Regions from separate parts of the Mycoavidus sp. SF9855 genome, predicted to be linked through region 2. Evidence: predicted binding sites of a transcription regulator. Region 2 holds the regulator's gene; the other holds the start of a gene.
The links. The regulator HrcA, encoded in region 2, represses chaperone genes, less so after heat shock. The targets are predictions, from matches to a motif close to TTAGCACTCNNNNNNNNNGAGTGCTAA.
Positions count from the first base shown of each region.

Region 1 (16,527 bases), 480 kb from region 2:
TTTGAGAAAAAGCGAGTCGGTGCAAAAATTATCAAAAAACATGCCAAACCAGAAACCCCTGTTCTGTCTCACTGCTACGGTTCGCATCCCAGGCTGCTACACAGCTGTCCAAATGGTTTGCCTTTAAAGCACGAGACCCAGAAACGCTCGAAGAAGACATCAATTACGTGCTGAATCATTTTGGCTCCATTTATAGATTTAATTGTGCGTAATGACTTACCTCACCTGGGCTGGCCAAAATTCTGTTTCCATCTTTATGCTCGCTCCATCGATATTTAGATGCGGCCAACTATGGTTAACTAGCTTCAAGCGGCAAGCCCTTACGATTTAGCTACAATCCGGGTCTATCTAAATTTTGCCTGATGGCGCCCCTATAATTGAATATAAGAGAATAATCTATGTTAACGCCTATTTCGAGCGCTGCAACTCAATCTTATTCCGTAGTGCAAAAAGCTACAGCGCCTTCTTTACTCTCACTCCCCGTTGAAATTCGAGAAGAAGTAGAAAGTCATTTGCAACCAGTGGACCAGCAGAATCTTTTTAAAGCACTGACTACGGTGACTCGCAATGGCGAACCCTTAGATTCGCCCGCCCTAAAGCTACACCTCATCAAAGATAGGATTAAAGTTAAATATCAGGAAGCTTTGATCAACTCAGACGAGAGCATGAAAACTCTTGCGTGGAATGAGTTTGTAAGGTTATGGAACTTGGATCAACTCGATCAGATTGTAGAGAAATCTGCGCTTTTTGAGCTGCTACGATTTGTCAATGATCCAGAGATATTTAAATATTTATACGAAGAAATTCAGAATAACTCTGGATTAGAACAAAAGTTATTGAGTTGGGTGGAGCGTTCTAAGACAGAAGAAGTACACGCCGTGGCAGCCAATGCGCTAACGCTATTAGTGAAAGCTGGCGTGCAATTGAATAACAGAGATTTTAGTGGAATACGCGTGCCTGGCGCAGATTTAAGTTATGGCGTATTTGATGATACCCAATTTCAAGGTGCGGATTTAAGAAATGTAAAGTGGTACCGTGCCCGGCTAGCAGGAGTCAATTTGGAGAGGGCCGATCTCAAGGGATTAAGGTTGGGCGAAAGGCCCGCATTACAGATGGAAAATGAAGTAAAGGCCTGTAGTTACTCACTGGATGGGCGCTGGTTGGCTGTGACAGAAAGCAAATATATCTATCTCTATGAAACAGAGAATTTACAGAAAGTCCATACGTATACTAGCCATGAGGATCCGGTGCATAGTATCACGTTCTCAAGAGATGGTCAGTGGCTAGCTGTTGGTGATGGTCAGAGGGTGAATCTGTGGCATGTCTTGGGCGATCGATCTCTCGCACACACGTATATTGGATATGGAGATGTCGCATTTTCAGCCGATGACCAATATTTGGCGTTTGGAAGTAAAAGTAATTATAGTAGTGTGGAACAGTGGCATGTCTCGGGTAATCGATCTCTTGCGCACACATATACTGTTGGCGCCAGGGAGATCGGACCGGGTAGAGTCGTGTTCTCAAGCGATGGCCGATGGTTAGCTGCTGATGATACTCGGATGGTGTTCCTCTGGTATGTCTTAGGCGATCGATCTCCCGCGCAGATGTACTCTGGATCTCCAGATTGGGCGGGTAGTGCCGCGTTTTCAGTCGATGGCCAATATTTGGCGTTTGGAAGTAATGATAGTGTGGAATTGTGGCATGTCTCGGGTGATCCATCTCTTGCGCACACATATACTGGCCATGATATGGGAGTGAATAGTGTCGCTTTCTCAAACGATGGTCAGTGGTTAGCGTCTGTAGATTGGGGGCATACGGTGAGGCTGTGGCATGTCTCGGGCAATCGATCTCTTGCATGCACGTATACTGAGCATAAGTCTTGGGTGAATAGCATCGCGTTTTCAAGTGACAGCCAGTGGTTAGCATCTGCAAGTGATGATAAGACGGTGAGGCTGCGGCATATTTCCGACGATCCATCCCCTGCACACGGGTATATTGAGGAAGAGGTGGAGCAAGGTATGCTAACTGCGGAAGGTGCATTGATCGAAAATGCCTACAATTTGAGCCCTCAAAATGCAGAGCTACTCCGGCAACGAGGCGCAAGGTAGCTCAGGTCCGTGGGTGTCTGATTTTAATACTGCCGGTCCTTTTTCATTGCCATTTTTTGGACAGCCTAGCACTGACCTTGCCCCATAAGAAAAATGTTCATGTGGGCTCTTTAGAAAAATGCTGGGTGCCAGAATTGCGAGATAAGATAGGGTGCAGTATTATCAGCTGAACAAGAATAAATATGATAGTGTATCTTTCCCACTTTATCGACCACACTCATGGTTTTTAAAACTGTACATACCAACCTTCAAAGGAATGCGCGATGAAAGAAATTAATCAGCGCAGACTACGCTATTTTCATGAGGTATACACCTGCGGAAAAATTCGTGGAGCAGCTGCCAATTTGAATACAGATACGTCGGTTGTCACGCGTCAAATTAGGCTCTTGGAGGAGGAAGTCGGGGCTAAGCTCTTTGAGCGTCGCCCGCGTGGGGTGGCGCCCACTGAGGCCGCTGAGTTGCTGCAAAAATATTATCAAGTTTGCTATACGCTACGGCAGAATTTAGAGGCCGGCTTACAAGAGTTGCGTGGTATGAAGCGGGGCATGATTAATATTATTGTGCTCAAAGCGTATAGTGAGATTCTGGTAGAAGATGTCCTGCATGATTTCTGTATGGAGCGCTCTGGTTTAAATATTTGCATTAAAGAAGCCAGTACAGCGGATCAAATTGTGGCTGCAGTCGTGGCGGACGAAGCGCATATGGGGATCATGAGTCATTATTCTTTCAATGATCCAAAGATTAAATATAGTGTGAGGGTGCCGCTCCCTATTTGCTTGGTGGTGAGTTGCAATCACCCGCTGGCTAGCCAGAAAAAAGTTACTTTTTTGGAGGCTGCGCGCTATCCTCTTGCCTTGCCATCCGCGGCCTCTAACCTATGGTCGGTGATTCGAGAGGCTGAGCGCTCTGAGAATGTCCAGTTGGCTCCGGTTTTTGTCAGTGATTCTATTTCTAGTCGGAAAAAATTCTCTAGTATTGGCGAGGGTGGGACATTTATGTCAGCCCTTGCTGCGCGCCAGGAAATTAAGGCTGGCCAACTGGTCGCGGTGGAAGTTGATCATCCTAGTTTTAAATCGTTCCAATTCTGCTTGGCCGTCAAGCAGGGTAAGCCGTTTCCGCCAGCAGCGAATCAACTGCTTAGGGTGCTTGAAGCAAAGTTATTGGTTTGTGCACATGCGGCCAAAGATTTGAGCGTTCATTAATCTTAAGCGTTCATTAATCAATCGCTATACGAAAGTGGAGTAACCTTTGATCACTCGTCGCACAGCCCTTAAAAAGATCGTCGCGGCTACCGCTGCAATCAGTGCCCCTTTTATATTTACGCCTTCGCGGGCGGCTGCACAGCGCATCGTCTTACGCGATCCTGGCGGTATTTACAGCAAAATATATAACGAAATTTTATATCAACCTTTTACGCGAGAGACCGGTATCGCCGTGGTGAGCGTCCAGTCAGATGCAGAGCCTACGGCGCAGATTCGGACGATGGTCGAGACCCAGAGTTACCTATGGGATATGATGGCGATCAGTCATCGGGCCGTGCACTTCATGACAACGGGTAAGGTCTATCTGGAAAAGCACGGGCTTGAAGATGATCCTATTATTTCATCGATTCCACCCCATTTTAGATCTGCGTACGGGGTTGGAACGAATGCCTATGCTACTGTGCTGGCCTACAGGACGGACGCTTTCAAAGGGCGTCAAGCGCCGAAGTCCTGGCAGGATTTTTGGGATGTGGAGAATTTTCCAGGCCGCCGTAGTCTACGTAAGCTTCCTTTTGACACCATTGAAATCGCACTGATGGCCGATGGTGTACCGGCAGGCAGCGTCTACCCGTGTGATCTGGATAGGGCATTGCGCAGTCTCGATAAAATTAAATCTCAAATCCCTGTCTGGTGGGGAGGCGGTGGGACTCACGCCGAGCACCTGTTGAAAACCCGTGAGATCGATTTAGTTCCAGTTTTTAGTATTTGGGCGCAGTCTGCCATCGATGCCGGTGCGCCGGTTGCCATTTCATGGGAACAGCATCTTTATGGATGCCACAATTGGGCGATTTTAAAAGGCACGCCTAACGCCGATGCGTGCCGAAAATTTATTCGATTTGCCTGTCAACCAGAGCGGCAGGCGCTGCTCGCGCCGTACGGAATTGGGCCTACCCATCCTGGCGCTTTCAAGCCAAACCGGATTGATCCGAACTATGCCAAGCGTCTTCCGACCCACCCAGATAATCTTAAGAAAGGTTTGTTCATCGATGCTTCGTATTGGCTTAAGCAAGATGCCATCATCCAACAATTTAACCATTGGTTGCTCAGTTGATTACCATGAAGCTGTGGTCAACGGGCTACCATTAAGCTGCGGCTCAAAAAATCAAAATTAGTCTAGCAGCCAGTGGTTATAGCGTTCAATCACTGAGCTTTGGTTGTTCATCCAATACACACCATTGCTGGCCAGGCCTTGGTTGAAATTGTCTGGATAGGTCGCCAGGAGTTTTGCGTGCTTTGGATCAATATAGTCTGGTTTTAAAACCTCAGGTTGCGTCGGTCCAATCCCATAGGGCGCAAGCAGCGCTTGTCGTTTCGGGTGCGAGGCAAATTTAATGAATTCACGGCAGGCGTCGGCGTTGGGCGTGCCTTTCAGAATGGTCCAATTATCGTATCCATAGATATGTTGATCCCACGAATAGGCAACGGGTGCGCCCGCATCGATGGCAGACAGCACGCGGTCGGTAAAAGCCGGGATTAAATCGACTTCGCCAGACTTCAGGAGTTGTTCGGTTTCCGGGGCATTTTGGTACCAGACGGAGATGTGCGGCTTGATTCTGTCCAGACTGCGAAAGGCGCGGTCGAGGTCGCACGGGTAGACGGCATTTGGCAATACGCCATCCGCCATTAATGCTTCCTCGATGGTATCGAAGGGGGATTTACGCAATCCGCGGCGGCCAGGGAAGTTTTTCACATCCCAGAAATCCCGCCATGTTTTGGGTGCTTGGCGTCCTTTGAAGGCATCCGTACGATACGCCAGCACGATAGTAAAGACGTTCGTCCCAACGCTATAAGGCGTCATAAATTGCGGCATAATCGTTGCAATGATGGGGTCTTGCTCCAGTCTATGCGGTTCGAGGTAACGCTGGCCCAAAAACTGGATCGCCCGATGACTGAGGCACGCCATATGCCAATTGTAAGTGTTGGTTTCGACCATCGCTTTAACTTCTGCAGTGGGCTCCGCATTGGATGGAATGCCAATCACTTCAATCCCAGATGCTTGATAAAAGGGTTTGAATAATATTTCTGCGTAGGCCTGCTGAATATAGCCACCTGAAGTGCGGATGAAGATTTTTTGTTGGCGTTCTTTGGCAAGTCCTCTGGAGGGAGTGATAATAAATGGCGCGCACAGTGCCGCGGTACCCAAAGCTGCCATTTTTTTGATAGTGTTGCGGCGGCTAAAGTTGCGAGGTTGCTTTTGATCACTCATGTGAGGCTCCTGACATCGTGGTTAGGGGATCGCTAATTTTGGGCTCAAAGGTAAAAATAGATAAGTGCGCGGAGAGTAAGTTGAGTAATTCCTCAGTGGCTGGCAAAAGCGGTTTGCCGCGTCTGATGATTAAAGACAGGTCAGTAGACTTAAAAACCGGATGGTCTATTTCCAACGCAATCAATTCGCCCGCTTCGATTTCTTTGCGCGCTGAGAAAACTGACATAAAGATTACCCCTGAGCCGGCGCAGGCAAATTCTTTGCGAGCGGTGGTTGAATTACTCACAAACACTGGCGTAGGAAACTCGATTTTTTCCGCGCGTGCGATCGATTGAACCATTTGCGGCAAAACACCTGAAGCGGGCAACGACAGCGGATAGCGGATGGCTTCTGCAAAGGTGACCTTGTGCTGATGAACCAGCGGATGATTTTTACCAACTAACATGTATAAGGGCAAAGGCACGCGGGCATAATAGTGAAGGTCTGCGTAGTTTGGGCAAACATGAACCACCCCTATATGCGAAATGTCCTCGAGAATTTGATTCACGATCTGAATCGATTCGAAGATCTCTTCGATATGCAGATTAATATTAGGATATTGTTGGCGAAAGTCATTGAATACGCTCATCAGCGCACCGACAAAAGTAGCGGGCATGGCAAGACGAATCGTGCCTCGCCGCATATCGCGTAGCTCTTGTAAGCCCATTTCGAAATCGACTTGCGCATTACGATTGTGGCGGTAATATTCGAGTAATAACTCAGCTGCGTCTGTTGGCACAACCCCGCGGGGGCGTCGCTCAAACAGCTTGAAGCCGATTTCTTCTTCCAGCAATTTGATCTGGCGCGTAATCACGGATGCGCTTGTATTCAAACTGTCGGCGGCGCTACGAATTTTTCCACGAATGCAGACCTCGTAGAAGTAACGTAGCCGCTGTTGATTAATTTCTGTCACCGCAGGCCCCTTTAAGATGCTACGATTAAGTGGCTTTGAAGCATGTCCCCAGCTCACGAAATATTAGCGCATACCTAATTTGTTTTATTGCCGTTCAGTCAATTATAAGTTTATTCTACCTTAGTCGGCGTTTAGCGATTTTTTTGCCATTGAGGTATCTTTATACGGCTACATTTAAGCGTCTCAAGGGTCGCCATCATATTGTATGCTGTTCAAGCTTGAAGGTTGCCGCCGCATCCTGCCCGAGTGTCTTCACGAGGTAAGGTAAAGCGACTTTTAAGTTGTCTGCTAATGCGTAAGGTGGGTTCAGGATAAACATCCCGCTGCCGTATAAGCCATAGCCGTCTAGCGAGGGCTGGCACGTTTGCAGCGAGGCGTGCAGCCAGCTTTTTTCCGAGATTTTTTTTAGCTGCTCGGCAAAGCGCTGCGACTCAAGGCGTTGCACCTGTGGGTACCAGATCGCATAGGTTCCTGTTGCAAAGCGGCGTAAGCTTTGTTGTAGTGTATCCAGTACGCGCTGATAGTCTTGTTTATCTTCATAAGACGGGTCAAGGAGCACCAACGCCCGTCGGGGAGGGGGCGGCAGCAAGGTCTTGAGTCCCGTAAAGCCATCACCCGCAAGCAATAGAGCACGCGGCTTTTGGTCCGTTTCCAGCTGGCTAAAATTATCGCGTAGCACTTTAATTTCGGTTGGATGGAGCTCAAACAGCCGCAGCCTGTCTTGGCTTCGAGTGAGGTGCCAGGCAAGCCAGGGTGAGCCTGGATAAAAGCGTAAATCCCCAGCTGGATTAAGGGCGCGAATTTGAGCGACATACTCCGCTAGCAAAGGGGGTAAATCGCGTTGTGTCCATAGCCGTGCAATGCCGGTTTCGTATTCGGCGTTTTTTGTTGCATATGCGCTAAATAGCTCATAGACACCTGCGCCTGCGTGTGTGTCGAGATACCAGAAAGCTTTATCTTTCTGGGCGAGATGACGCAAGATATGCACGATAATGCTATGTTTGAGCACATCGGCGTGGTTGCCCGCATGAAAGGCGTGGCGGTAGCTTAGCATGTGTGGTGTTTCCTCAGTTACAATCGTAAATATGCGAATTCTACTCAGTAATGACGATGGTTACTTGGCTCCTGGCCTAGCCGCGCTCTATGAAGCTTTAAAACCATTGGCCGAAGTCGCGGTGCTCGCGCCCGAGCGTAATTGTAGCGGCGCGTCTAATTCATTGACTTTATCGCGGCCGCTGTCAGTGATGCACGCGACTAATGGCTTCCGCTACCTGAATGGTACGCCAACGGATTGCGTTCATATTGCGCTCACGGGGGTGCTTGATTACAAACCGGACCTAGTTGTCTCGGGTATCAATAATGGGCAGAATATGGGCGAAGACACGTTGTATTCAGGCACGGTGGCAGCGGCCACGGAAGGGTTTATGTTCGGCGTTCCCTCATTGGCTTTTTCTCTGGCCGATAAAGGCTGGGAGCATCTAGGGGCCGCGGCTCGCGTAGCCGGCGATATCGTGGCACACTATCTTGAAAACCCGTTATCGGCACCACTTTTGTTGAATATTAACATCCCCAACCGCTCTTATCATGAATTAGGGCAGTGGTGTGTGACGCGGCTTGGTAAGCGGCACCCGTCGCAACCCGTGATTCAGCAGATGAGTCCAGGTGGCGAGCCAATTTATTGGATTGGGCCTGCGGGGGACGTCTGCGATGCCAGTGAGGGCACGGATTTTCATGCCGTGGCGCAGGGTCGCGTATCCATTACTCCGCTGCAACTGGATCTCACTCACACGCAATTGCTGCCATTAGTGCAAGACTGGGTATCGACGGTGGAGTCAGAGTTATGACGCAAGCTAAGCGTTTTCCGCTTGGCTTGGCTGAAGTACGTGCTAGCCAGATTAATCGGGATTATCTCGGAGTCGGCGCCGCGCCTACTGCAAAGAGCTGGGTAAGTACGCTTGCGCGGATGGAGACGATGGCTTCTCAACCCAGCCTGTCTAAGCGGGGCAGCGTGTTACATCCGGCCTTGGCCTCAGAACGGGTGCGTGAGCGCATGGTTGAGCGCTTACGGGCAGGTGGTGTGAGCAATGCGAGGGTGCTGGCGGCGATGAAGGCGGTGCCACGACATCTATTTGTCGATCCGGGCTTAGCGGCACAAGCTTATCAAGAGCTCGCGTTGCCGATTGGTCATCAACAAACGATTTCTAAGCCCGCCGTGGTGGCGCGGATGATTGAGCTGGCCGCGGCCGACAGGGCGCTGGAAAAAGTGCTTGAAATTGGCACCGGCTGCGGCTATCAGGCTGCCGTGCTGAGCCATGTCGCGCGCGAAGTCTATTCGATTGAGCGGGTGCGGCCATTATTTGAGCGCGCTAAAAAAAACCTGCGCCCGCTACGCGTAGCGAATCTTCGGCTACATTATGGTGATGGTTGCTTGGGCTTGCCGGCGGCGGCGCCGTTTGATGCGATTATTATTGCCGCGGCTGGCATCGGTATTCCCGATAGGTTGCTTGAGCAGCTTGCGGTTGGCGGGCGTTTGATCGCACCCGTGGTGATCCCCGCTGAGCAAGAAACAAGCAATGAAACACAAGTTTTGACGCTGATTGAACGTGTCTCAGCCACCCAATGGCGCGAGTCAAGACTCGATCGCGTTTTTTTTGTCCCCTTGAAATCCGGAGTGATTTGAAATTGATGGTTACGTTGCAAAGATTGGGTATATCCCGCGGTCCAGCGATTTTTCAGGGCATTCTTTGCGCCTTGTCGCTGCTGGCCTTTGGTGCGTGTTCGACGCGACTTATCAATGCGCCCATCAGCGACCGTTTTGAGGCAAGTGCATTGGCTAGCCAGTTAGCCTTGGCGCCATCGTCGCCGCCTCCCGGCTACTACCGCGTGAAGCTAGGTGACACGCTCTATCGAATTGCCCTTGAACATGGTCAGCATTATCAGGATGTTGTGGCGTGGAATCATCTGCAAAGCTCGTCTCAGATCGCAGTTGACCAACTGTTGCGCGTCGTGCCGCCAGGTGCGGAACCCGCGCCGAATACACCAGGTGTCTCGACGGCGCCGGTGGCAGATGGCGCGGTTGAGGTGCGTTCGCTGGATGGCGGCGGCGCCAACCTTTACGGCGCCCCTGTCGCAAGTATTGGGCCGAGTGCGCAGACAGCGGTTCCGGCCGCGCGTGCAATGGCTTTTGCATGGCCGGTACGGGGCCCAATCCTGGGTACTTTTGATGAGTTAAAAAATAAAGGCTTGGATATTGGTGGTATTGTAGGAACGCCAATCTCAGCTGCGGCTGAAGGCCGGGTTGTGTATGCCGGCAATGGCTTGAGAGGTTACGGCAATTTGATCATTATCAAGCATGATGTTACATTTTTAACAGCTTATGCGCATAATAGAGCGCTTTTCGTTAAGGAAGGCGAGGCTGTAGCCAAGGGGCAAAAAATTGCCGAGATGGGAAATAGCGATGCAAATCGCGTGATGTTGCATTTTGAAGTGCGTCAGCAGGGCAAGCCGGTGGATCCAATGAAGTATTTATCCACTCCCCAATAAGTTAGCTCTTTCAAGTCAATATGCCGAACTCAAAGCGCCTGCAGTCGTACCCGATAGCTGATTCACTATTGAGTGAGCTGGATGAGGTATTAAACTCGGAAGAGGCCACTGATCTGCGGTTTGAGCGAGACAGTGAGGCGGCTGAAGAGGCGCTTGACGAAGAGGCAATCGACGAAAATGAAAACCAACGTGAGCCAGAGGCGTTGGCCGGTGATGAGCCTGACCCAAGTGATGTTAAAGCGCTGTTACGGTCTGAATTGACCGCCGACACGATTCAGCATTACTTAAATCGAATTAGCGCTAAGCCTTTGCTGACGGTGGTCGAAGAACAGCACTACGCAACCTGTGCGCAGCAGGGAGACTTTGAAGCCCGGCAAATCATGATTGAGCGTAATTTGCGTTTAGTCGTCAGCATTGCTAAAGGTTACTTAAACCGCGGTGTTCCGCTACTTGATTTAATCGAAGAAGGCAACCTCGGGCTGATGCACGCAATCAGCAAATTCGAGCCGCAGCGAGGGTTTCGTTTTTCTACTTATGCGACGTGGTGGATTAGGCAAAGTGTTGAGCGCGCCATTATGAATCAAGCGCGCACTGTGCGTTTGCCGGTCCATGTCATTCGCGAGTTAAATCAAGTCTTGCGTGCTAAACGTCATTTAGAAAAAAGCGCGGCGAATGCCGATGGCCCCTCTGATCAACGTGACGCGAGTGTGGATGATATTGCTCATCTGACGGGCAAGACGGTCGATGAAGTGTCTGATATTCTGGCCTTAGGCGAACGCACGACTTCGCTCGATGCGCCGCTAGAATTAGATCCGGGCAGTAGTTTGCTTGATTTTCTATCTGACGAGCAGAGCCAATTGCCTGAGGCTAAGATCCAGCAACGCGAGCTTGAGCAATTGATGCGTGCTTGGTTAGCGCGTCTGCCGGACAAGCATCGGCATGTGATTGAGCGCCGTTTTGGCTTAGGTAATGTTGAACCTGCGACCCTTGAGGAAGTGGCTGACGAAATGGACTTGACGCGTGAGCGGGTGCGGCAGATTCAGCAAGAAGCAATGGTGCGCTTAAAGCGTTATTTCCTCTCTAATGGCGTACGTAAGGACGCAATGCTGTGACACCTATTTTAGTTTTTGATATTGAAACGATTCCTGATATTGCGGGCGTGCGCCAGTTGGAAGGTTGGCCCGCAACCCTGTCTGACGAAGAAGTGGCGCAACGTGCGTTTGCTGCTCGCCGCGAAAAAACTGGCTCCGATTTTTTGCCGCACTATTTGCATCGGGTGGCGGCGATTGCTTGTGCCTTCAGAGACAAGGAAGGCTTCCGGGTAAAATCGCTCGGTACCGGCAAAGATTCGGAAGCGACGCTGATCCAATTATTTTTTCGCATCATCGAAAAATATAGCCCGCAGATGGTGTCCTGGAATGGTGGCGGGTTTGATTTGCCGGCACTGCACTATCGGGCGTTGGTGAATGGCGTCGTGGCGCCAAAGTACTGGGACCTGGGCGAAGATGATCGCGATTTTAAATGGAATAACTACATCAGCCGTTACCATACTCGCCATACGGATTTGATGGATTTACTTGCCCTCTATCAGCCACGCGCCAACGCACCGCTTGATGCACTGGCTAAGCTCTGTGGCTTTCCTGGCAAACTGGGGATGGATGGGAGCCAGGTCTGGCAGGCCTTTAACGAAGGGCGGATCGATGAAATTCGTCGTTATTGCGAAACGGATGTGGTCAATACGTATTTAATGTACTGCCGCTTCCAGCAAATGCGGGGGGGCTTTACGCCGCAAGAATATGAGCAGGAAGTGATGCTGGTTAAAGAGGCGTTAGCCGCTGAAGTTGGCGCGCATTGGGCTGAATATCTGGCCGCTTTTGCGATAAAGTAGTAGAGGCGCCGCCCAGCCAGCCTAGCGTTATTGGCTGATCGGCGAGCCGCGCTTAATGACGATAACCTGTAAAGCTGCGCATCACCCTTGAATTTGTGCAATGTATCTCCATATTAAGTATAATTAGCACTCGTTAGCAAGGAGTGCTAATAAATCTTCCCTTTGGGGCTCGGGGATACTTCTCCCTTTGAGCCTTAAAAATTTAGTTGTTCTCTAGTATTTATTGAGAGGAGTCTGTATGAAAAAGCTGCGTCCTTTGCACGATCGTGTGATTATCAAGCGTTTGGACCAAGAGACCAAAAGCGCCTCAGGTTTGGTTATTCCTGAGACTGCTGCTGAAAAGCCTGATCAAGGTGAAGTAATGGCGATTGGGCCAGGTAAGAAAGATGACAAAGGTGTTTCGATTGCGCTTGACGTTAAAGTGGGCGATCGCGTGCTATTCGGCAAATATTCCGGCCAGTCGGTCAAGATCGACGGTAATGAGTTGCTGGTGATGCGCGAAGAAGACATCATGGCTGTGCTAGTTAGCTAAGCGTAGTTTTCAGTTCATCAAGTTAGAGAATTCAAGGAGTTAAAGATGGCAGCTAAAGAAGTTGTATTCGGTGATTTGGCCCGTGCCAAACTGGTTGAAGGCGTCAATATTCTAGCCAATGCAGTTAAGGTTACATTGGGTCCAAAGGGACGCAATGTTGTGCTCGAGCGTAGCTTTGGTGGCCCAACCGTCACTAAAGATGGTGTCTCGGTTGCAAAAGAAATTGAGCTCAAAGACAAACTGCAAAATATGGGCGCGCAGATGGTTAAAGAAGTAGCGTCAAGAACCAGCGACAATGCTGGCGATGGCACTACAACAGCCACCGTGCTGGCGCAATCGATTGTGCGTGAAGGCATGAAATCTGTTGCCTCGGGCATGAACCCAATGGATTTGAAGCGCGGCATCGACAAAGCGGTAGCCGCTGCGGTTGAAGAGTTGCGTAACATCAGCAAACCATGCACGACCACTAAAGAAATCGCTCAAGTTGGCTCAATTTCGGCTAACAGCGATGAATTAGTCGGCAAGCTGATTGCTGAAGCGATGGATAAAGTAGGCAAAGAAGGTGTGATTACCGTTGAAGATGGTAAATCACTAGAGAACGAGCTTGATGTGGTCGAAGGTATGCAGTTTGACCGCGGTTACTTGTCTGGCTACTTTATTAATAATCAAGATCGGCAAGTTGCTGCTCTTGATAACCCATATGTGCTACTGCACGACAAAAAAATCTCCAATATTCGCGATTTGTTGCCTTTGCTTGATCAGGTTGCGAAGTCAGGCCGTCCATTGTTGATCATCGCTGAAGATATTGAGGGTGAGGCATTGGCTACCCTGATTCTGAACAATATGCGTGGTTTCTTGAAGTCCGCTGCAGTGAAGGCGCCAGGCTTTGGCGACCGTCGCAAAGCAATGCTTGAAGATATTGCGATCTTGACCGGTGGTCAAGTGATTGCTGAAGAAACTGGGCACACGCTTGAGAAAGCGACACTGGCCGAGTTGGGTCAAGCCAAGCGCATTGAAGTTGCTAAAGAAAACACCACAATTATTGATGGTGCAGGCGATGCGAAAAGTATCGAAGCTCGCGTTAAGCAAATCCGTGTACAGATGGATGAAGCAACTTCTGACTATGATCGCGAAAAACTCCAAGAGCGTGTCGCCAAGTTGGCAGGCGGAGTAGCCGTGATCAAAGTGGGTGCGGCGACTGAAATTGAGATGAAAGAAAAGAAAGCGCGTGTTGAAGATGCCTTGCATGCAACCCGCGCAGCGGTTGAAGAAGGGATCGTGCCAGGCGGTGGTGTTGCCCTGATTCGCGCCCGCCACGCAGTGGCTAACGTGAAAGGCGATAACGCTGATCAGCAAGCTGGTATCAAAATCGTACTGCGTGCGATGGAAGAGCCACTGCGTCAGATCGTTACAAACGGTGGTGAGGAAGCCAGCGTAGTGGTTGCAAAAGTGGCCGATGGCAAAGGCAACTTTGGTTATAACGCGGCTACTGGTGAGTACGGAGATCTGGTGCAAGCTGGTGTGGTTGACCCAACCAAGGTGACCCGCACTGCATTGCAAAATGCAGCGTCAATTGCCGGTTTGTTGCTCACCACGGACTGCACTGTCACTGAATCGCCGAAAGAAGAAGCGGCTGCAGGTGGCATGCCTGGTGGTATGGGCGGCATGGGTGGCATGGGCGGTATGGGCATGGATATGTAATAGTCCAGGTTCGCCTGTGTTTGGGCGGTGTGCTTTCGGGCACACTGTGCGAATCTCTGAACAAGAAGCCCGCAGTGATGCGGGTTTTTTGTACTTTTTTGACAAGATTTATCTCAAAATATGAGCAAATTGCGTTGCAGCCGGGGTACCATCACCTTTTTGAGGTGTTCTGGCAACGCTTGAATCATAGTTTGTGAGATGTAGCGATAATCATAGTATGGAATATAGAAATTGGATGTGCCTGATTTGCGGCTGGATTTATGATGAAGAAGCCGGCTTACCAGAAGAGGGGATCGCACCGGGTACGCGTTGGGAAGACGTCCCAATCAACTGGACCTGCCCAGAATGTGGTGCCCGCAAAGAGGATTTTGAAATGGTGTCAATTTGAGCAGCTGTGAGCAAAACAAAGCCTTGGGACGTGCGGGCTGATTTGACGGCATGGCTATTTGCTAACGGAATGCACGGGTTAGAATTCAATATGTCCAAATCCTCTGATCGTATTAATCTGACGAACCAGTTTTTGATCGCTATGCCGAGCATGGCCGATGCGGTTTTTGCTGGCGCGGTGCTTTATATTTGCGAGCATAGTGAACGCGGTGCGCTTGGTTTAGTGATCAACCGGCCGACGGATATCATGTTGCAAGCACTGTTTAACCGCATCGATCTCAAGCTCGAAATCGAGCCTTTGCTGCACTTACCGGTTTATTTCGGTGGCCCGGTTCAAGCGGAGCGTGGTTTTGTCTTACATGAGCCCACCGCCACGCACTATACTTCATCCCTGTTAGTGCCTGGCGGCTTAGCCATGACCACCTCGAAAGATGTGTTGGAGGAGATTGCATTTGGTCAAGGACCGAAGAGATTTTTGCTAACGCTAGGCCATGCTGGCTGGGGTGCTGGCCAACTCGAAGACGAAATTTTGCGCAATGGTTGGCTGACTGTAGAAGCGGATCCAAACGTTGTGTTTGACGTGCCAGCCGAGCAGCGCTTTACGGCAGCGTTATCGCTATTAGGCGTGTCGCCCACAACCTTGTCTGGCGAAGTGGGCCATGCATAAAGCGAGTGTCGGCCAAGTCTGGGGCGTAGCTGCGTTAGAGTTAATGCTGAGCAAGCCGCAAGGCCGCAGGCTGCTATGAGCCACATGGCAACGCTTCTGGCGTTTGACTATGGCGAGAAAAGAATCGGCGTTGCGGTAGGCAATTTGCTGCTGCGGCAAGCACAAGCCTTAACCGTGATCATGAATCTTAACCGTGAACATCGCTTTAAGGCGATTGGCGCACTGCTTCAAGAATGGCAACCACAACAATTGGTGGTTGGTTTGCCGATGCATCCAGATGGCGCAGCGCACCAAATGACCCAGTGGGCTAAGCGCTTTGGCCAACAGCTGCATGGCCGTTTCGGCTTGCCCGTAAGTTGGGTAGATGAACGTTATTCGTCGGTCGCGGCGGCGGCTGCGCTGGGTGGTGATTTAGCGCAGCTTGATGCCGAAGCTGCCCGCATTATTTTGCAACAATTTTTTGATGAATATGCACTTGCCTGATGCTGAGTCGTTGTACCATGTTTTACGTGACCAAATTCACACCACCTATGGCGATAGTTTGTATCAGCCAGATGGGGTTGCGCTGGTGGGCATTTGGAGTGGCGGCGCTTGGCTTGCCGAGCGGCTTGCACACGATCTGAAGCTGGCTGAATTTGGCGTTGTGAGCGTTGTCTTGCATCGCGATGATTACGCAGAAAAAGGCTTGCATGGACAAGCGCGTCCAACCTCATTGCCCTTTCAAGTCGAGGGCCGCCGGATTGTGTTGCTAGATGACGTGCTCTATACTGGCCGTACGATTCGAGCTGCGCTAAACGAGCTGTATGATTTTGGCCGGCCTGCTGCCGTTGACCTAGCCGTATTGGTTGATCGAGGTGGGCGCGAGTTGCCAATCGCTGCCCGTTTTGTGGGTGCCGCTGCTGATCTGCCGGTTGATCGTGCCCTGGTATTGGGACGTCATGAGAGCGGCCTATTTGAGTTTCATAGTGAAACACGTACCGATTAAAGTTAGGGTTGTGTGCGTCCTAAACTATACAAACACACATGCATTAAAGCTGTGCAGCCTTGCGTAGCTTTCTTCGCTGGAGAGTAGATGTCAAACATTTGGCCACCTGCGCCAACCTTGCGCCCTGGTTTTAAAGGTAATCCGCAACTCACAAAAAATGGCGAACTTAAACATCTGTTGACGATCGATGGTTTGCCAAGGGATATCATTACGCACATCCTCGACACCGCTCAGCAATTCGTTGGGGTCGCTGAGCGTGAGGTCAAAAAAGTGCCGCTATTGCGTGGCAAATCAGT
Region 1 is NZ_CP102085.1:1,878,512-1,895,038, reverse strand. It holds gene NQD60_RS07575 (hypothetical protein) at 1-87, opposite strand, end outside; gene NQD60_RS07570 (pentapeptide repeat-containing protein) at 399-2,108, shown strand; gene NQD60_RS07565 (LysR family transcriptional regulator) at 2,372-3,310, shown strand; gene NQD60_RS07560 (ABC transporter substrate-binding protein) at 3,357-4,421, shown strand; gene NQD60_RS07555 (ABC transporter substrate-binding protein) at 4,479-5,576, opposite strand; gene NQD60_RS07550 (LysR family transcriptional regulator) at 5,569-6,528, opposite strand; gene NQD60_RS07545 (23S rRNA (adenine(2030)-N(6))-methyltransferase RlmJ) at 6,725-7,582, opposite strand; gene surE (5'/3'-nucleotidase SurE) at 7,614-8,372, shown strand; partial or broken gene NQD60_RS07535 (protein-L-isoaspartate(D-aspartate) O-methyltransferase) at 8,504-9,208, shown strand; gene NQD60_RS07530 (peptidoglycan DD-metalloendopeptidase family protein) at 9,214-10,071, shown strand; partial or broken gene rpoS (RNA polymerase sigma factor RpoS) at 10,218-11,183, shown strand; gene NQD60_RS07520 (3'-5' exonuclease) at 11,180-11,959, shown strand; gene NQD60_RS07515 (co-chaperone GroES) at 12,198-12,491, shown strand; gene groL (chaperonin GroEL) at 12,537-14,192, shown strand; gene NQD60_RS07505 (rubredoxin) at 14,410-14,580, shown strand; gene NQD60_RS07500 (YqgE/AlgH family protein) at 14,671-15,246, shown strand; gene ruvX (Holliday junction resolvase RuvX) at 15,322-15,729, shown strand; gene pyrR (bifunctional pyr operon transcriptional regulator/uracil phosphoribosyltransferase PyrR) at 15,716-16,231, shown strand; gene NQD60_RS07485 (aspartate carbamoyltransferase catalytic subunit) at 16,319-16,527, shown strand, end outside.
Region 1: a site for HrcA is predicted at 12,083-12,109, ahead of NQD60_RS07515 (co-chaperone GroES). Genes of this name have one in related genera too.

Region 2 (16,527 bases):
GATGCACCCTATTTTGCGAAGCACTACGTACTCTCGTTATAGCCAGCGCATAGTGCACGCCCAGCCTGAGTTGGTGGGGCTGGTCACGCGATGGAGTGCTGCTCCGTTGTCACGCACAGCAATCGCGCACCGGCTTGCTACACTCTTACCAATGGGCGCGGCGCGCCCCTCTGAAGCGCAGCTCAAGAGCGCGTTGCGGCAACTGCGCACGGAGGTGTTTTGTACGGTGATGGAGCGTGATCTTGCAGGCACTGCTGACCTGGCCGAGGTGACTGGCGCGATGAGCGATTTGGCCGAACTAACGATTCAATGCTCGCTCTCCGTACTGAATGCAGAATTGGAAACAGTGTATGGCGCGCCCTATGGTGCGCATGACCCTCTACCACAAACGCTTGGTGTGGTGGGCATGGGCAAGCTAGGTGGATATGAGCTCAATGTCTCATCGGATGTTGATTTAATTTTTGTTTATGCCGACGAAGGTGAAACAACTGGCGGTGAACGCTCACCCATCTCAAGTCATGAATATTTTTCAAAGCTGGGCAAAAAACTCATTGGCGCGCTGTCTGAATTAACCGCGGATGGTTATGTGTTTCGCGTGGATATGCGTTTGCGGCCTAACGGCGAAGCCGGGCCGCTGGTATGCAGCCTGCCTATGCTAGAGGAATACTTCTATGTTCAAGGGCGCGAATGGGAACGCTATGCTTGGATTAAAAGCCGGTTAGTGAGCGAGATGGAGAGTGACTCCGCTAAGCACTTAGCCGCGCAGCTTGAGGCTCTGGTCCAACCCTTTGTGTACCGGCGCTATCTTGATTTTGGGGTGATTGATGCGGTGCGTGCGCTGCATGCGCAAATTCGGCGAGAAGCGATGCGCCGTGCTTCTATGCGACCCGATAAAGCCGACGATATTAAGCTTGGGCGCGGAGGCATTCGAGAAATTGAATTTTGCGCGCAGGTTTTTCAATTGATCCGAGGCGGCCAAGATGCAGGCTTTCGCGTACGCCCAACCTTGCAAGCCTTAGCGTATGCTGCATCGCAAGGCTTGTTGGCGCCGGCGGTGGCCACCCAACTGGCAGAGGCTTATGGTTTCTTGCGGCAGTTAGAGCATCGTTTGCAGTATGCCGATGATGCGCAAACCCATGTTCTGCCCGTGGCTGAGTCTGAGCGCGTGCGGCTAGCCGCTTCGCTTGGATTTGCTCACTATGCAGCGCTTAGGCAAACATTAGACGGGCATTTGTCCAACGTTGAGCGGCAGTTTAACGAGATCTTTGCAGATAAAAACGATACCCATTATGGGCTTAGTAGTACAGCGAATCGCGCCACCCACCCTATGCCGGCGTCCATCACAGGCGTTGCAGAAACCGTTGGCGCAATAACGGCAGACGCTACGGCACAATCCATGGCGGCGGCAGAAGCTGCCGCGCTGGTTTGGAGTGAGGCGCTGGATGATGAAAATACGCCTCAATTACTCGAATACGTGGTGGCCTTGGGTTTTAACGCACCCGCTAAGGTTTTGTCGCGTTTAACGACCGTCTGGCGCTCCGTGCGTCATACCAGCTTGCCCGAAAAAAGCCGCGTGCGTTTTGATTTACTCATCGAGCGGGCGCTCCATTCTATACATGAACTTGCTGCAAAGCGTCGTGATGAAACGCTATTGCGTTTCCTTGATCTGCTCGAAACCATTAATCGGCGTGGCGCTTACCTTGCATTATTAACCGAATATCCAGCGGCCCTGGTCCGCGTGCTATCAACCTTAGGCGCTTCGCGCTGGGCGGCGGATTACTTATGTTCCCATCCGCAGCTGCTAGATGAATTGCTCGATGATGAGCTGCTAGTCAGTGCGTTCGATTGGCCCGCCTTTAAAGCTGCACTGGCCGCGCGGCTGGCTGCAGCCGATGGGGTTGAGCAGCAGATGGACCTGCTGCGCCATGCGCATCATGCAGAACTGTTCCGCATTCTTTTACTGGATCTGGCTGGACATATGACGCTTGAGCACGTCAGCGATCGACTGTCTGAGCTTGCAGACGCGATGTTAGACGTTACGCTTGAGGCCGTTTGGCAGCAAGTGCCGCGCCGTCACTGCGCGATTCCGCGTTTTGCGGTGATTGCCTATGGCAAGTTAGGTGGCAAAGAACTGGCTTATGGTTCCGATTTGGATCTGATATTTCTATATGATGACCCAGATGAGGCCGCGCCAGAAATTTATTTAAGTTTTGCACGGCGTTTAATCACCTGGTTGACGAGTTCGACGGGCGCCGGCCAGTTGTTTGATATTGATTTGCGGCTGCGGCCAGATGGCGCGTCTGGGCTACTGGTGACTGATCTGAATGCGTTTCGCCGCTATCAATTGCGTGAAGAGGGCGCCGCCAATGCTGCCTGGATGTGGGAGCATCAAGCGCTAACCCGAGCCCGCTATTGTGCCGGCGATGCACGTATTGGCGCGGCGTTTGAAGCCATTCGGACGCAGGTGCTGACTTTACCGCGTGCCGCGACCACGCTGGCCCAGGAAATAGTGGCGATGCGTGTCCGCGTCTTGGAAGGTCATCCGAATTCAAGTCCACTTTTCGATCTTAAACATGATCGGGGCGGGATGGTCGATATTGAATTTATTGTGCAATATTTTGTGCTGCTTTGCGCCGGGTCATGCCCTGAGCTGATTCGTAATGCAGGTAATATTGCTTTGCTACGCACGGCTGCAGGTTACGCGGCGATCACCGCCAGCGAGGCTGACGCCGTAGGCAATGCCTATCGTTTCTACCGTGCCTGGCAGCATAGGTTGCAACTTGATGGCATTGAGCAGCATATGCGGGTGTCAGCCGAGCAGGCGCAAACTCAGCGTGAAGCAGTGCTGGCGCTCTGGGCTCGCGTGTTTAAAAACGCTGCATAAACTAACTCGGTACTGGCCACATGACCTAAACGGCTAGCATCTCCTGCGCATGTTGGCGTGTGGTCGCAGTGATTTCAATGCCGCCTAACATCCTCGCAATTTCTTCGACGCGGCTATGTTGATCGAGTGAAGTCACTAAGCTTACGACTTGCTCAGAGGAGGTGGCTTGCTTGGTCACCCGTAAATGCGTATCACCTCGCGCCGCCACTTGCGGTAAGTGCGTGACGCATAACACCTGACGTTGTTGCCCTAGTTGGTGCAGCAAGCGGCCAACTACCTCAGCAACCGCGCCGCCAATGCCGCTATCGACTTCATCGAAGATTAGCGTTGGCGTTGGGTTAGCGGTACTGGTGATAACCGAAAGCGCCAAGCTAATACGTGCCAGTTCTCCACCTGAGGCAACTTTTGCGAGCGGTCGTAGTGGCACGCTAGCATGACTCGCGACCCGGAATTCGATGTGCTCGAAGCCGTGAGCATTGCCTAATGGATGTGTGGTTTCTGGTGCAGTCTGCGCCAGTGGCACGAGTGCCACTTCAAAGCGTCCACCCGCCATCGATAAATCTTGCATGCTTGCCGTGACTGCTGCGCTAAGCGTTTGAGCGGCTTGCGCGCGCGCTTTCGATAACTGTTGCGCTAATTTCTCATAATGGGTTCGAGCGTATGTTTCATCGGCATGTAGTCGCTCCGCATCGGTGACGGCATCCAGTGCTGCTAGCCGGGCGTGGCGCGCGGCATGTTCGGCGGGCAATGCTTCAGGGGGTACGCGGAATTTACGAGCACTGCTATGCAATGCATTCAATCGTGTTTCAGTCTGGGTGAGCCGGGCGGGGTCAAGTTCGAGTCGCTGTGCATAATGATTTAACGTATGCACGGCCTCGCTGATTTGGATTTCAGCCGGCTCCAAGGCCGCTAGCGCATCGGCCAGCTGGTCATCAATTTGTGCTTGTGCGCGGAGCTGAGCAATCAGTGCGCCAAGTTGCGGCAGCATCGCCTGATCGGATTCAGATAATATTTCCAACGCATTTTGCACGCTTTGAATTAAGCTGGCCGCATGAGTTAGGCGCCGGTGTTCTGCGTTGACCGCGTCCCATTCGCCAAGTTGAGGGGCCAACTGGTCAAATTCATCTAATTGCCAGATAAGTTGCTCGCGCTCGAGTTGCATCTCTCGGTTTGCGTCAGCTGCGGTTTGCGTTGCATTCATGGCGTCGCGCCAACTGCGCCATGCTTGCGCCGTTTCATTAGCCAGCGGGGTAAGACCCGCATGTAGATCAAATAAAGAGCGTTGTGCCTGTGGGCGCATTAATAATTGATGGGCGTGTTGGCCATGCAGATCAACCAGCATTTCGCCGATTTCACGCAGTTGCGTGAGCGTAGCTGGCGTGCCGTTGATAAAAGCGCGTGACCGGCCACTGGCGTCAATCAGTCGGCGTAACAGCACACTATCATGCTCGGTATCATCGAGCGCTTGCTCAGCGAGCCAGTGACGGGCATGATCTGATAAAGTGAATTCAGCAGTAATCTCTGCGCGCGCTTGGCCTATGCGCACAATGGTCGCATCTGCGCGGGCGCCGAGGGTCAAGGCCAGCGCATCAATCAAAATCGATTTGCCGGCGCCTGTTTCACCAGAAAACACTGTGAATCCAGGTTCAAACTCAAGTTCAAGCGTGGTAACGATAACGAAATCGCGAATCGACAAATGGCGTAGCATCTTAAGTTCGGACAAATAAAAAACACATAAAAATCAGCAAGAAATTTTAGGGTAGCGTAAAACCTAATTTGCAGCTAGCTTGCCGTTACCTTGAACTCGATCATTTGGTCGGCAGTTCAATTAAATTCAAGCTGGGAGCCATACGATGGTGGCTCGCTCCAATGCAATTTTTTGCGCAGCGTTGCATAATAGCTATAACTCAGCGGATGCAAAAAAGGCACAGTATGATTTGAGCGGCGTACTTCGATGGTATCTTCCAATTCCAAGGCGGTGAATGATTGCATATCGAAATTCACGTTAACATCGCGCCCACTCGTGATCTGAATCGCAATCTCTGAATCATCGGGCAAGACAATTGGCCGGTTTGACAATGCGTGAGGAGCGATGGGTACGAGTACGATCCCTCCTAGTTGAGGGTGTAAAATCGGCCCTTGCGATGATAAGGCATAGGCCGTTGAGCCGGTTGGGGTAGCGACAATCAGGCCATCGGAACGTTGCTCATACATGAAACAACCATTCACCTGAACCCGTAATTCGACCATGCCGGAAAAGCCGCTCCGGTTGACCACCACATCGTTGAAAGCAAGGGCATGGTAAATCGGCGCGCCAGCGCGCATGATGCGCGCTTCAAGCAAGGCGCGTTCTTCCCGTTCAAAATTGCCTGCCAGCATGGCCGGGACCGCCTGTTGCATTTCGCTAATTGAAATATCGGTGATAAAGCCAAGTCGCCCGTGATTAATGCCAATCAATGGCGTACCGTAAGGCGCCAGTTGGCGGCTAATGGCCAGCATCGTGCCATCACCGCCTAGTACAATAGCCACATCAGCGCGGCCACCTATTTCAGCCAGGGTAAGGATCGGGCAGTTGCTTAAACCATAAGCGGCTAAATCAATCACCTGAGCCGTGTTCGCCTCGAAAACAATTTCAAAACCATCTTGTTGAATGCGGTTAGCGAGGATCGCCAATAACTCTCCAATACGTAGAGCATCGGTGCGGCCGATAAGAGCGATCGTTTTAAAAGGAGCGTTGTTTTGCATAGTTTTACACCGTGATTGAAAAAACGGCGCGAAATTCTGAGATAAAGTTACGAATGGCACGGAAAGGAAACATAGCATGTTTGCCCGAATAGGCAACACTGCTTTTTAATCAGTTCATCTTATTTCGCTCAACTGGGCCAAAAACGGATGGTAAATACGCTGTTACTGTAACGATTGCGCTACAATTTGATGCTATGTTAGACCCACGCGCCAAGATTTTGCTGAAAACCCTGATTGAACGGTATATTGCCGAAGGTCAGCCGGTGGGTTCGCGCACACTTTCTAAGTATTCTGGCCTTGAGCTGAGTCCTGCGACGATCCGTAATGTCATGTCTGACCTTGAGGAATGTGGGCTTATCGTGAGTCCACATACCTCGGCAGGACGCATCCCTACGCCACGCGCCTACCGGCTCTTCGTCGATACGATGCTGGTAGCTCAGCCGCTTACGGACGATGCTCAAGTTGAAAGTACGGTCCGCACCCGGCTGCAGCCGGGTGAGCCGGCCAAGCTGGTGGCGGCTGCGGCCAGTGTGCTATCGAGTTTGTCGCAATTTGCCGGGGTTGTCTTGACGCCGCGCCGCAGCCATATATTTAAGCAGATCGAGTTTATGCGGCTTTCGGAAAAACGCATCCTGCTGATTATTGTGACCCCTGAAGGCGATGTACAAAACCGCATTATGGCGACGCAAAAGGAATATTCGCCTGCGCAGCTGATCGAGGCATCAAATTATATTAATGCGAATTATGCGGGTTTAAGCTTTAATGAAGTCCGCCAACGCTTACGTGAAGAAATCGAAGCACTGCGTGGCAATATGACTCATTTAATGCAAGCCGCGATTGTCGCAAGTACCGAGGTTTCCGATTCGGGCGAAGCCGTATTGATTTCTGGCGAACGGAATTTACTTGAGGTCGCGGATTTATCATCCGATATGGACCGCTTGCGCAAGCTATTTGATATATTTGACCAGAAAACCGGTTTGTTACAATTGCTTGATGTCTCTAGCCATGCGCAAGGCGTGCAAATTTTTATCGGCGGTGAATCAACGCTCGTACCGATTGAGCAAATGAGCGTTGTCACCTCATCCTATGAAGTCGATGGCAAAATTGTGGGCACACTCGGCGTCATTGGTCCGACGCGCATGGCGTATCAACGTGTGATTCCGATTGTTGATATCACCGCAAAATTGCTATCGCAAGCACTGAGCCAGCGTTAACCCAAATATGACAGCCATAGCCTGGCTCAGGTTAACGTTAACGTTAATCGTGAGCTTTGGTGGCCTTGATTAACTGAAAAATTTGCTCAGTGCTGCCGCAGCGCCAAGCAGAGCCGCCATAATGAATGTAAGTTTAATGGTTAAGCGCAGTTCGAGTTTTTCCAGCTTGGAATCCACCTCGGTGCGGAAACCAGAGATATCTTTTCTCAGGTCTTTTATTTCAACGCGTAACTCTTCACGCACCCCTTTTATTTCATGCTGTAACTCTTCTTTAACAGCTTGCAAGTCTTGTTTGGTGGGCAGCTCTTGGAAGTTGACGGCAAATATCTCTGATAAGACTTCTGCCTCAGCTTCTGCGTGAGCGCTTGAAACGCCTGCTTCTTTCAGGCGTTTAGCAAATTTTAGTGTGTCAAATAAAGCGATAGCCATGACGTATTCCCTCAGTTTTTTCAAATTTAACATAGGTAGCATATTGAGCCTAATGATTTATTGGCATTGCTTTTACTGATGCGTATGCGTACACACACTCAGTACTTTATTTGGAGCAAGCCATAATTTATACTGTTGGGTGTAAATATAAACCACTTTATGCGAAGTGTAAATAAAAAAATAGGCTATATATAAAAATCTTGCGATAGTCTCGGTTTTTCAAAAAATCATCGCTGATCTTGTTCATTTCTTTATTTCTTATGGTCTGTCCCGATGCATTTTGAGCTTGAACCACAGGCCCGCCCAAGTCATTCATCGCGTGTTGCGGTATTGTTGATTAACCTTGGTACACCGGATGCGCCAACGCCACGCGCCGTTAGGCGTTATTTGGCCGAATTTTTATCTGATCCGCGTGTGATTGAAATTCCAGCATTGATCTGGCAATGGATTTTGCGCTTGTTTATATTGCCCTTGCGCGGGCGCCCAGTGGCGGCTAAATATGCGTCAATATGGTTGCCGGAAGGCTCGCCTTTGCGGGTCTATACCGAGCAACAGGCTAAAGCATTGCAACAGCACCTTAAAGCGCCGGGTGACGAGGTTAGCGTGGAATACGCGATGCGCTATGGCGCGCGCAATATCCCTGCTATGCTGACCCAATTAAAGCGCGCAGGGATCGAGCGTATCTTATTGGTGCCGATGTATCCACAATATTGCGCAGCCACTACCGCCTCCTCTTTTGATCGCGCGTTTACTGCTTTGCAGCATATGCGCAACCAGCCAGAGTTGCGAACGATTCGGCACTATGCGGATTTTCCGCCTTATATTGCGGCACTTGCGGCACAGGTACGCGCTCATTGGGCGGTGCATGGCAAGCCAGATTTTGCCTTAGGAGGCCGCTTGCTGCTGAGCTTTCATGGAGTGCCTAAGCGCATCATCGATTTAGGTGATCCATACTATATACACTGTCAGCTAACCGCAACCTTGTTAGCGCAAGCATTGAATTTATCTGAAACTGAATCGCTGTTAACGTTTCAATCACGCTTTGGTCGCGCCGCCTGGCTCAAGCCTGATACTGCATTAGTACTCAAGGAGTTAGGGGCGGCAGGGGTAAAGCGGGTTGATGTATTTTGTCCTGGCTTTCTGGCAGATTGTTTAGAAACGCTCGAAGAAATCGGCATGGAAGGGCGCGATATTTTTCTGCAGGCGGGAGGCGAGGAATATCATTACATTCAATGTCTGAATGCTGCGCCGTCGTTTATCGCTAGCCTAGCAGAATTGGTCAGAGTGCACCTGCAAGGTTGGGTGGCTCAAAATTCGTCGGGCCCCCTCTTGAAATAAAGGGTTTGGCCCTAAATATAAGTTCTTATAAAAGTTGTATCCCGTAAAACTTCCTTTAACGGGATACGTGCGTTGTGTAAAATTATTCTTTTAAATTGGATAAGCAGATTAAATATGGAAGAAAAGCAGCCTGACCAAACGATTCAGCCACATGATGCGCCAAAGACTGAGGCCATACCGCAAGAAAGTACCCCGCTGATTGAGCCGGCGCTTGTCAAGGCGCTGGAAAAAATCGCCGAACTCGAGGGAAATTACCTGCGTGCAAAGGCTGAAACCGAAAATATGCGCCGCCGCGCCCAAGAGGATGTTGAAAAAGCACATAAATTCGCAATAGAGCGTTTCGCTGAGCATCTTTTGCCTGTGTTGGACAGTTTTGAAGCCGCTCTGACCGATTCTTCAAGCGATATCGCCAAAGTGCGCGAAGGGATTGAACTGACTCTGCGCCAGTTTAATAACGCGCTTGAAAAAGGACGTGTCGTGGCGATTAATCCAGCGCTTGGCGAGAAATTCGATCCGCATCTGCATCAAGCTATTTCAATGGTCAGTGCTGAGCAGGAACCCAATACGGTCGTTACCGTTTTGCAAAAAGGCTATCTGATTGCTGAGCGTGTCCTGCGCCCGGCGCTCGTGACTGTCTGCGAGCTTAAGAACTCTACGCCAACGCCTGTGCCTCATGCTGGCCTTGCGTAAAAATACACCTTGAAAATAAGCATATCGTACTTATTTTCAATTTAGTTTGAATAAACAGGTAAGTAATACGCTTACAAAGCTTTAAAAGATTAGGAGAATAAAATGGGTAAAGTTATCGGCATTGACCTCGGCACCACCAACTCTTGCGTCTCAGTGATGGAAGGCAATCAGGTCAAAGTGATTGAAAATTCAGAAGGCGCTCGTACCACGCCTTCTATCGTCGCTTATATGGAAGATGGTGAGATTTTTGTCGGTGCGCCGGCTAAGCGGCAAGCCGTGACCAATCCACGTAATACGATTTACGCAGTTAAGCGCCTGATCGGGCGGCGTTTTGAAGAAAAAGAAGTGCAAAAAGACATTGGCTTAATGCCATATAAAATCATTAAAGCAGATAATAATGATGCCTGGGTTGACGTGCGTGGCGAAAAACTTGCGCCACCACAAATTTCGGCTGAAATCCTGCGCAAAATGAAAAAAACGGCGGAAGACTATCTAGGCGAGCCGGTCACCGAGGCGGTTATCACCGTACCTGCTTACTTTAATGACAGTCAGCGCCAGGCAACCAAAGACGCAGGCCGGATTGCTGGACTTGAAGTCAAGCGCATCATCAACGAGCCTACTGCGGCAGCGCTTGCTTTTGGGTTGGACAAAAAAGAAAAAGGCGATCGTAAAATCGCCGTTTATGACTTAGGTGGCGGCACCTTTGACGTATCGATCATCGAAATAGCCGATGTTGATGGCGAAATGCAATTTGAAGTCCTGTCGACCAACGGCGATACTTTCCTGGGTGGCGAGGACTTTGATCAGCGCATTATTGACTACATTATCGGCGAGTTTAAAAAAGAGCAGGGCGTTGATCTATCGAAAGATGTGCTGGCGTTGCAACGCCTAAAAGAAGCTGCTGAAAAAGCCAAAATCGAGCTTTCGAGTTTGCAACAAACCGAAATTAACCTGCCCTATGTTACGGCGGATGCAAGCGGGCCTAAGCATCTGAACATGAAGATTACGCGTGCCAAACTTGAGGCGCTGGTTGAGGAGTTAATCACACGCACGATCGAGCCATGCCGTACCGCGATCAAAGATGCGGGCGTGAAAGCGAGCGAGATTCACGACGTTATTTTGGTTGGCGGCATGACGCGTATGCCAAAAGTGCAAGAGAAGGTCAAAGAATTTTTCGGTAGAGAGCCTCGCCGTGACGTCAATCCAGATGAAGCTGTAGCTGTGGGCGCCGCGATTCAGGGCCAAGTGCTGTCGGGGGACCGTACCGATGTGCTATTGCTCGACGTGACGCCATTATCGCTTGGGATTGAAACGCTGGGCGGCGTGATGACCAAGATGATTAAAAAGAACACCACGATCCCTACGAAATATTCACAAGTGTTCTCAACGGCCGATGACAATCAGCCCGCCGTGACAATCAAAGTGTTCCAGGGCGAGCGTGAAATGGCTGCGGTGAATAAATTGCTGGGTGAATTTAACCTTGAAGGAATTGCTCCTGCGCCGCGTGGATTGCCGCAAATCGAAGTGACTTTCGATATTGACGCCAATGGGATTTTGCATGTGTCGGCTAAGGATAAGGCAACTGGCAAAGAAAACAAGGTCACGATCAAAGCCAACTCAGGGTTGTCTGAAGCTGAAATTGAACAAATGGTGAAAGACGCTGAAGCCAATGCTGTTGAAGACCAGAAGCTGCGCGAGCTAGCCGATACGCGCAATCAAGGCGATGCCTTAGCACATAGCACCAAGAAAGCGCTAGCTGAGCATGGCGATAAGCTTGATGCTAGCGAGAAGACTAGCATTGAGGACGCATTAAAAGCGCTTGAAGAGATGCTAAAGCGTAGCGATGCGGATAAAGCGGAGTTCGATGCAAAGATCGAAGCGCTCGCCCAAGTTTCACAAAAGCTGGGTGAAAAAATGTATGCCAATATGCAAGCAGATCAGGCGGCAGGTGAGTCAGCCGGCGCGGCTCAGGCAGAGGCCGGCGGCTCGAAAGAAGATGTGGTTGATGCTGATTTCACGGAAGTTAAGAAAGACTAAAGCTTGCTGAAAGAGCGCGTGCTTTAATTGAAAGCCGCATCAACAATGCCTGGTGAACCTTTCGGTTCGCCGGGCAAATCTTATTTGTAGACATGGAGCGGTTCGCTAAAAATTTAAGCGAATCCTGAATCAATATGGCGAAACGGAATTACTACGACGTTTTGGGGATCCCCAAAAACGCAAGCGATGACGAAATCAAGAAAGCATATCGTAAGCTTGCGATGAAGCATCACCCGGACCGTAACCCAGATAATAAAGACTCAGAAGCGCATTTTAAAGAGGTCAAAGAGGCCTATGAAATGCTCTCCGACCCGCAAAAACGCGCAGCCTATGATCAATACGGTCATGCTGGCGTTGACCCCAATATGGGTGGCGGGCAGCAAGGTTTCGGTGGTTTTGCGGATGCCTTTGGCGACATCTTTGGCGATATTTTTGGAGGTGGCCAAGGACGTGGTCAGGCCGGCGGTTCGCGCGTGTATCGAGGCGCCGATTTGCGTTATGGCATGGAAATTTCACTTGAGCAGGCTGCCCGCGGCTACGAAACCCAAATTCGGGTACCCTCCTGGGAGTCATGCACGACCTGCAGTGGCTCGGGGGCCGCGGCCGGCACGAAACCACAGACTTGCCCAGGTTGTTCTGGCACGGGTGCTGTGCGGATGTCGCAAGGATTTTTCAGCGTTCAGCAAGCCTGCCCAAAATGCCATGGTAGCGGTAACTATATTGCACAGCCATGTAACTCTTGTCACGGTGCCGGTAAAATCAAAAAAAATAAGACCCTGGCCGTCAATATCCCCGCCGGCATTAATGATGGCATGCGCATCCGCTCATCAGGTAATGGCGAGCCTGGCCTAAATGGTGGTCCGCCGGGGGATTTATATGTAGAAATTCATATCAAGCCACATTCCGTTTTCGAGCGTGATGGTGACGATTTACATTGCCAGATGCCGATGCCATTTACCACCGCGGCTCTGGGCGGGGACATAGAAGTGCCCACTCTGCATGGGCGCGCGAGCTTTAACGTACCGGAAGGCACGCAGCCAGGGAAAACTTTCCGCTTGCGCAGTAAAGGTATTAAAGGTGTGCGTTCCAATGTGGCGGGGGACCTCTACGTGCACGTGCAAGTTGAAACCCCAGTTAAACTCACCGACGAACAACGGGCATTGCTTAAGCAATTTGAGCAATCGTTAGCGGCTGGCGGCGAGCGACATAACCCACAAAGCAAGCGCTGGTTCGATCGAGTCAAAAGCTTTTTCGAATAAGCCTCAAACCTTTACGTTGCGCAGGTCTAAGATTGAGAGTGATGCCGTGACGTTAAGGGAGATGTTTAGGTGAGATGATGGCAGTCACGGATTTAACGGACGCTGATTGCTTTGCCTTGCTCGATGATTGTGATGCGAGCGAGGTAGCCCCTACGAGTCGCCTGTACACCGATTTAGCGCATCAACGTATATGCGTTGAGATAGGCGATTGGGACTCTGTGTGTAATGCCGTAGACGCTGACTTGCGCGCTGGGCTGCATGCGGTTGCATTAGCTGACTATGAATGGGGGGTGCGGGCGCAGCTCAAGCAAACAGAATGGGCTGAGCCAAACCATGGCAGCGCAACCATGCCGTCATTTCGGTTCTTGTTATTTCGTGAGTGCGCACATCTGGCACGGCATGAAACTGACGCATGGCTTGCCATGCGTGATGCAGCGGCTCTTGAGCCGAGCGTGGCCGGTATTGCCGAACTCCACGCCAGCGTGGATGAAGCTGATTTTAAGCAGGCGCTTTCATCTATCCAGGCGGCATTGCATGCCGGAGATGCATATCAAATCAATTACACGTATCGGCTGAATTTCAAAGCTTTCGGTTCGCCCGTTGGCTTGTATCGGCGCTTACGTGGGCGTCAACCGGTACCCTACGGCGCACTCATTGCGCTGCCCAATGATCGTTGGCTCATTTCTTGCTCGCCGGAACTTTTCTTGCGTCACCAAGTAGGAAAAATCACCGCCCAGCCGATGAAAGGCACGGCTGCCCGCGTGCATGAAGCGTTAGCGGATACCGATGCCGCCTCTGCGTTAGCCTCTGACCCGAAAACCTGCGCAGAAAATCTAATGATTGTTGATTTGCTGCGCAATGATATTAGCCGTATCGCACAGACTGGCTCGGTGCAAGTACCCGCCTTATTTGCGGTTGAACCACACCCGACGGTTTGGCAAATGACCTCGACCGTAACCGCGCAATTGCGTGCGGAGGTTAATTTTGCCGCGATTATGCGTGCGCTTTTTCCATCGGGCTCGATTACGGGCGCCCCCAAATATCGTGCGATGCAATTGATTCGCGCACTTGAGAGTACGGAGCGCGGCGTATATACCGGAGTCATTGGTTGGCTTGATGCGCCGCCGTTAAGACCGTCATCGTCGTCAGCTGCGACCTCATTCAGTCAAGTACCTTTGCTATCTCTGCCAGGGGTGCCTAATGGATCCATACCGGCCAGCGGCAATTTCTGTCTATCGGTGGCAATTCGCACCTTGACCCTCGAGGCGCGGCGCTCTGACGGCCTGCGCGATGGCCGCCTAGGGATTGGGGCGGGAATTGTATACGATAGCGTCGTGGCCGATGAATACGCCGAATGTAGATTAAAAGCCCGTTTTTTAACTGAGATGGATCCAGGTTTTGCGCTGATTGAGACGATGTACGCAACACGTGAGCACGGGGTGCGTCATCTTGCGCGGCATTGGCAGCGTTTGCGTGAAGCTGCGCATTATTTTGGTTTTAACTGGGATATTAACGGCTTGCGCACGAGACTCGATGCAACGATCGCTACCTTGCCAGCAAACTCGGCACAGCGGCTGCGGCTTACCTTAAATAAATATGGCGAAATTGAAATCACAAATATGCCATTTGTGTCGCTGCATCAACCCGTCAAAGTGCTGCTTGCGGCGGACGCGGGTTTTGCGCCAGTGGCGGCAGGCGATGTATGGTTACGTTATAAAACAACCGTACGCGCAAGCTATGAGCGTGCTCAGACTGAAGCTAAGCGCCTTAATGTATTTGATTTGCTGTTTTGTAATACACGCGGCGAGGTCACTGAAGGAGCGCGCAGTAGTATTTTTATTAAACTTAAAGATCGTTGGGTGACTCCGCCGGTTAAAAGTGGGCTTTTGCCTGGCACCATGCGCGCAGCCTTACTTGAAGATGCAACCTGGGATGCCACTGAGCGCACGCTTACACTCAATGATTTGTATAGGGCAGAAAAGTTGATTGTTTGTAATGCATTACATGGGACATTAGAGGCAAAGCTGGCTTAGTCAATTAGCCAGTCCATTGCCAGTATTTTGCAACCCAATATTTATAATCGAAAATGACGCAATGCGTTATTGGTCCAGGGTAAATGAAGTGCTTGCCGTATATCTTCACGCAACAGCGATAAAATTCCGCTTAAATCGACGTTTTTATTCGCAACAAATTCTTCCATAAATTTATCTATGGCAGCGATGAGTTCTACTGAACCAAAAATCTGAATATCTGCTATGGCAGATTCAACATTAGCGATTTGACTATCCGTTAATTTTTCTCGGTTAGACGCAGACTCTAATTTCCGATAGGCGTCTAGTAAATACTCGGTAATAAGGTCGCGTTGTCTGTTCTTACGGTCTCTAAGAACACCGAATTGATAGGTCACAATCCATCCCGTAATAGCAATTAATCCAGCAATTGAATGTTGATACTTTGCAAGTATTTCAAGCATAAATTTCGCTGACATAAATTACATCAATAATCAGTATAGGTTAAAATATTATAATAATCAATTGGAAATAATCTGAATAATGAAACAGATATTTCAAGGAAATTCGAGAATCATCAATGAAAATTCTGTACACAAACTTCCACGTGAGCTATGGTGGCGGCCATACAACCTATATAGCCATTCTGGCCGAGTCGCTACGAGCGCATCACGAAATATGGGTGGCGGTTCCACCCACAAGCAAGCTGTACCTGCTTTGCCAATCCATCCCTAACATTAACGTTGTTGCTATGCCTTTTCCGAGTAAGCCAAGGGAATGGCGGGACATATTCAGTACGCGCAAACGGTTGCGCACGATGTTCGAAAAGGAACGCTTCGACATTGTGCACGTTAACGGTTCACCGGACCATCGTTTGGTCATGTACGCTATCTTCGGCTTGCATGGGAAAAGGCCGCGGGTAGTTTATACAAAACATAACTCGCTACCAGTCGGAAAGCATTTCGGCAGTCAGCTCCGAGTGAAGTATGCAACCGATCACGTGATTGCGGTATCACGTCACACCAGCCGTCTGCTTGACGGTACGCCTTATGCTAAGCGTGAGGTGTCGGTGATCCCAAATGGTGTAGATGTAGAGCATTTTCACCCTTTTAACGACGAAGCCTCGCAGCATGCACGTTTGCGTATGGTTGGTCCTGAACATGCGGATAAATTCATTGTTGGGAGCGTTGCAGGTACTGCCGACTACAAGGGGTGGATCGATATGGTGACGGCAATCGCGCGCTTGCCTGTCCTGGTGCGCGAAACGATGCATATCTTGATTGCGGGTGAAAGTCCGAGTTCTTCGCAGCGGCAACAAGTTGCTCAACTCGGCATGTCCGAGCATGTTACCTTCGCTGAGAATTTATTGGATGTACGGCCATGCATCGCGGCTTTCGATATTGGTTTTGTGCTCTCCTATGCAGAGGCGATTTCTTTTGCTTGTCGCGAAATGATGGCAATGGGGAAGCCCGTTATTGTGGCAGATTGCGGGGGCTTACCAGAGAACGTCTCTGATGGCGAAGATGGCTGGATTGTCCCGCAGCGCGATCCCGATGCGATCTCGAGTTTGCTTAGGGAGATTACAGGCAAGCCTGAGACCTTGCGAGCGATGGGAGAGTCCGCCCGGCGCAAAAGTGAGGTACATTTTGAGAAAACATTGTTTGTACAAGAGACCGAAGCCGTCTACCGACGCCTCACCATGTCGACTGAATCTATATCGCTATGATGGCCAATTGGCTAGATAAAATTTATCTAAGCGAAATTCAATTGCCGATACATCAAACTCGGATAGGTAACGAAATTTTCGGTTGAATTGGAGTCAAAATTGGAGCGTAAGTACGCAAAATATCGTTATAAAGATCGGCATGCTTTGGAGCCTCGACCGTAATAACTAAAGCATACCTAATTTCTTCTGCTCCATT
Region 2 is NZ_CP102085.1:133,534-150,060, forward strand. It holds gene glnE (bifunctional [glutamate--ammonia ligase]-adenylyl-L-tyrosine phosphorylase/[glutamate--ammonia-ligase] adenylyltransferase) at 2-2,884, shown strand; gene recN (DNA repair protein RecN) at 2,910-4,592, opposite strand; gene NQD60_RS00545 (NAD kinase) at 4,709-5,629, opposite strand; gene hrcA (heat-inducible transcriptional repressor HrcA) at 5,824-6,843, shown strand; gene NQD60_RS00555 (CCDC90 family protein) at 6,913-7,272, opposite strand; gene hemH (ferrochelatase) at 7,546-8,610, shown strand; gene grpE (nucleotide exchange factor GrpE) at 8,725-9,300, shown strand; gene dnaK (molecular chaperone DnaK) at 9,403-11,337, shown strand; gene dnaJ (molecular chaperone DnaJ) at 11,472-12,596, shown strand; gene NQD60_RS00580 (chorismate-binding protein) at 12,671-14,629, shown strand; gene NQD60_RS00585 (hypothetical protein) at 14,671-15,069, opposite strand; gene NQD60_RS00590 (glycosyltransferase) at 15,186-16,331, shown strand; gene NQD60_RS00595 (S8 family peptidase) at 16,384-16,527, opposite strand, start outside.